DNA from 2 places in the Luteibacter sp. CQ10 genome. Region 2 is predicted to be linked to the other one. Evidence: riboswitches for the same ligand, from Rfam matches in the RefSeq annotation. Region 2 holds a riboswitch; the other holds the start of a gene.

Region 1 (2,395 bases), on a different contig from region 2:
GACGGGCGGCGAAGCCCCGTTTTTCCGGCCATGCGAAAGGTAACGTGACAGGCTGGAAATAACTGAACCGCCGCGTATAATAAAGTCATAACTTTTGTTTGTGAAGGTGCAGCCATGAACGCCAGCCCGAAACTCAAGCCCCAGGGCCCCGGGCGTCCGAAGGACATGGAGAAGCGCGCAGCCATTCTCGACTCGGCCAAGGCCCTGTTTACCCAGGGCGGGTTCGCCGGGACCAGCATGGACGCCGTCGCCGCGTCCGCGGGCGTTTCGAAGCTCACCGTTTACAGCCATTTCGGCGACAAGGACAACCTCTTCCGCGAAGTGATCCGCGCGCACGTGCAGGAGCGCCTGCCCGACGACCTTTTCGACTTCAGCCCGGGCACGGACATCCGCGTCACGCTGAGCAACATCGCCAGCCGCCACGCGGCGATGGAGACCAACACCGAGTCGGTGGGCACCTTCCGGGCCATCCTTTCCGACTGCCATTCCGGCGGCAATCCCCGGTTCGGCCGACTGGTGTGGGAGGAAGGTCCCGTGCGCATGCACAAGTTGATGCAGCGCCTGCTGGAGGGCGCGGTCGACCGCGGCCAGCTCGACATCGCCGACGTCTCCCGCGCCACCACGCAGTTCCTGGCCCTGCTCAAGGGCGACCTCCTCATCCGCCGCCTGTTCGGCTGCGAGGATTGCGCCGTGCAGTTCGCCGAGGAGGTGCGCGCCAACGCCCAGGCCGCCGTGGACATGTTCATGCGCGCCTATTCGCCGCGCGCGGCGAACGCCTGACGCTCGCATCCACGCCCCGCTTCTGCTTGAATGGACGGCGAAGCGGGGGTGCCCATGCGAATGCGCGGGCTGAGAGAGTCCCTTCGAACCTGATCCGGCTGGTACCGGCGTAGGAAGCTTCGATCGCAAGCCGTGGTGCCTCCGGGCGCCCGCTTCGCGTCGGCGCACGTCCGCTTCTCCCTTTCCCGCGAGAGTCGAGACGCCGATGAATGCCATGCCCTCCGACCTGGCCCGCGCCGCGCGCGAGCTGTCCGAATCCGTTACCGCGCCGATCCCCGGCTCCCGCAAGGTCCATGTGACCGGCAGCCGGCCCGACCTGCGCGTACCCATGCGCGAGATCGCCCAGGCCGACACGCCCACGTTGTTCGGCGGCGAGGCCAATCCGCCCATCGTGGTCTACGACACCTCGGGGCCGTACACCGACCCCGCCCACCCCGTGGACCTCGCCGCCGGCCTGCCGGCCCTGCGCGCGGGGTGGATCGAGGAGCGCGGCGACGTGGCCCGCCTCGACGGGCTGTCGTCGGCCTTCGGCCGCGCCCGTGCCGAGGACGCCCGACTGGATGCCATCCGCTTCGGCCACGCCCGCCGCCCCCTGCGCGCGACACCGGGCGCCAACGTTACCCAGATGCATTACGCCCGCCGGGGCATCGTCACGCCGGAGATGGAATTCGTCGCGATCCGGGAAAACCAGCGCATCGAGGCGCTGGGCGATGGCGCCCTGCGCATGCAGCATCCGGGCGAGTCGTTCGGCGCGGCCACGCCGCGCCTGATCACGCCCGAGTTCGTGCGCGAGGAAGTCGCCCGCGGCCGCGCGATCATCCCGGCCAACATCAACCACCCGGAAGCCGAGCCGATGATCATCGGCCGCAACTTCCTCACCAAGGTCAACGCCAACATCGGCAACAGCGCGGTCAGTTCGGGCATCGCCGAGGAAGTGGAAAAGCTGGTCTGGGCCATCCGCTGGGGCGGCGACACGGTGATGGACCTCTCCACCGGCAAGCACATCCACGAAACCCGCGAATGGATCGTCCGCAATTCGCCGGTGCCGATCGGCACGGTACCGATCTACCAGGCGCTGGAGAAGGTGGGCGGCGTGGCCGAAGAACTTTCCTGGGAGATCTTCCGCGACACGCTCGTCGAACAGGCCGAACAGGGCGTGGACTACTTCACGATCCACGCCGGCGTGCTGCTGCGCTTCGTGCCGCTCACCGCCCGGCGCGTGACGGGCATCGTCTCGCGCGGCGGGTCGATCATGGCCAAGTGGTGCCTGGCCCATCACCGGGAGAACTTCCTCTACACGCACTTCGAGGACATCTGCGAGATCATGAAGGCCTACGACGTGTCCTTCAGCCTCGGCGACGGTCTGCGCCCCGGCAGCATCGCCGACGCGAACGACGCGGCGCAGTTCGGCGAGCTGGACACGCTGGGCGAGCTTACCCAGGTGGCCTGGAAGCACGACGTGCAGTGCATGATCGAAGGCCCTGGCCACGTGCCCATGCACCTCATCAAGGAAAACATGGAGCGCCAGCTGGAAAAGTGCCACGAGGCGCCGTTCTACACCCTGGGCCCGCTCACCACCGACATCGCCCCCGGCTACGACCACATCACCAGCGCC
Region 2 (2,395 bases):
CCGGTTCGTTCGGCGACGGCGCGAACACCGGCGGCTCGCGCTGATCGATATTGGCCGTGCCCACGTAGTCGTAGACGTAGGGGCGCTGGTCCACCGTGCGACGGAACGCCGTGGCGCCCACGTTGAGCTCGTGGTCGACGCCGCCGGTGGCGAAGGTACCCGTGAGTACCGCGCGCACCTCGTCGTTCTGGCGCGTGTCGTCCGGGCTTCGATAATCGTAGATGTCGTAATCGCCGTTGGGCGCGAAGAAGTAGCCCGGCGAGCCGTTCGCGCAGGCTTCGGCATACCCGCAGCCATAAGCGAAGGCCACGTTGTCGTCGATCGCGGTATGGCTGTGACCCGCCGATACCTGCGCGTTCCAGGCATCGCTGAAGCGATAGTTGAAGCGCAGCGACGTGTTGCTCGAATGGATCCCCACCGGTCGCTGCCACGGCTGGTAGCCGAGCAACTGGGTGCGACTGGGATGTTCGGGAATCACCGTGCCGCCGAGCAGCTGGTAGCCCGATGCCGAGCGCTGGCCGCTGGTCTGGTAGTCGGTGTCGAGCAGCAGCGTGGCCGCGTCGCTGATCTTCCAGTCGGCGGCGACCGATACGAAGCTGCGGCGGCCGTCGGCATGGTCGATCCACGAATGCGTCTTCTCGTTCGCCGCGTTCACCCGCATGCCGAACGAGGGCGAGAACCACGCGCCGAGATCGATCGCCTCGTAGCTGGATCCGTGCGAATCGGTGCCGACGGTGACGTTGTGCACGTCGGCCACGCGCTTGCTCACGTAGTTCACCAAGCCGCCCGGCTCGACCACGCCGGCCTCGAGGCCGCCCAGGCCCTTGAGTACTTCCACCCGTTCCTTGCCTTCCAGCGCGAGCGTCTGCTCGGCGGACATGATCATGCCGTTGAAGCGGAAACCCGTGGCGAGATCGAGCGGAAAACCGCGGATCGACACGTCCTGGTAATACCCCGCGGGCGCGTAGTTGTCGTTGATCGCGGCATCGCCGCGCACCAGTTCGCTCAACGAACGGGGCTGGCGGTCGTCGATCTGCGCGCGGGTGATCACGGTGATCGCGGCGGGCGTATCGTGCAGCGGCGCGCTACCGAAGCTGCCGAACGTGTCCAGCTGCGAATCGGCCGCCTGGTAGCCGCTGGCCGTCGCGGCGTGCACATCGATGGCGGGCAGGGTGCGCGCCTGCGGCGGGGCGGTGTCGTCGGCATGCGCCAGCGGGGCGAGGGACAACAGGGCGAGAGCGAGGGGCGTGCGGGAGAGGGTCATCGTCGTCTTCGTCGAATACGTGCGAAGCGACGGCGAGCCACGGCGCCGGAACGGCGGTATCCGTGGCTCTGCAAGCTCCCTACGCCGGTGCAAACCGGATCAGGTTCCAAGGGACTCTCTCAGCCCGGCCAACGCCGGGCACCCCCGCTTCAGAATCCCTATTGAACCACGAATCCTCAGGCGGCGTGTCGAAGGGCGTCCAGGAAGGCCCGGCCATGGGGGCCGAGGAACCAGGCCGCATGGCCGCGCAGGAAGGTATGCCAGGCCACGTCGGCATGGTCGCGGCGTCGCGTGATGCCCTCGAAATACGCCACTTCCGAGAGGGCGAAATCCACGTGGACTATCGGCAGCAGGTCGGCAAGCGCGCCGATGTCGGCCGCCGAAAGCGGCCGGCGCGAATGGTACCCTTCGATCAGTGCGAGGGCGAGGTCGGCCCGCCCGATGTCGCCCCGTTCGATCTCGAGCCAGGCGATGGCGTTGCGCTCGATCGCCGTGGCGAGGTCGAAAAGCGCGAACGTGCGCGCCGATAGCCCGAAATCGAGTACGCCGGTGATGGAGGCGTCGTCGGTATCGCCGCTCCAGTACAGGTTGGACACGTGCCAGTCGCCGTGCGTCCACGACGGCGAGCGCGCGGCGAGATCGCAAGGCGGCCACGGTGCCATGGCGTCACGCAGTTCCTTGCGCCAGTCCCGCTCGCGCAGGTACGAATGCAGGCAGGGGCGTGAAGGCAGTTGCGCCTCGACCGCCGCGACCGGATCGGGGGACGAAAGGATCTCCGCGCGCGCGACGAGCACGTGCGTCGATCGTTGCGGTGCGTCGTATCCGGCGAGCGCATCGTGCAGCCTGGCCAGCATCTCGCCCGCCGCCCGCGCGTGCATCACGCCTCCGATGGGCGACCAAGAGTAGGCCTCGCGATAGACGTCCACGCCATGCGCGGGCTCCTGCACCTCGTAGACCCAGTCGTCCTGCGCGATGACGGAATCACCCGCCTCGTCGTGGAAGATGCGCGGCACGGGCAGGCCGCGGCGTCGCACGTGCGCGGCAAGGCGATGTTCCTCGGCCAGCTGCGCCGGTGTGCGCACGCTGCGGTGGTGGCGCTTGACGAAGACGCGTCCGTGCGACGTATCGACC

Evidence for each region. A riboswitch is a leader RNA that binds a small molecule or an ion and turns the genes downstream of it on or off. The one in region 2 is predicted to bind thiamine pyrophosphate.
Region 1: it holds a riboswitch for thiamine pyrophosphate, as region 2 does, so the genes downstream of both, thiC (phosphomethylpyrimidine synthase ThiC) here and JNG39_RS17625 (TonB-dependent siderophore receptor) in region 2, are expected to answer to the same signal.

What each region holds. Positions count from the first base shown of each region.
Region 1 covers NZ_JAEUYM010000002.1:25,020-27,414, reverse strand. Annotated here, with positions in the region: gene JNG39_RS09010 (TetR/AcrR family transcriptional regulator) at 115-780, shown strand; TPP riboswitch at 815-913, shown strand; gene thiC (phosphomethylpyrimidine synthase ThiC) at 986-2,395, shown strand, end outside.
Region 2 covers NZ_JAEUYM010000005.1:19,160-21,554, forward strand. Annotated here, with positions in the region: gene JNG39_RS17625 (TonB-dependent siderophore receptor) at 1-1,264, opposite strand, end outside; TPP riboswitch at 1,324-1,420, opposite strand; gene JNG39_RS17630 (phosphotransferase) at 1,441-2,395, opposite strand, start outside.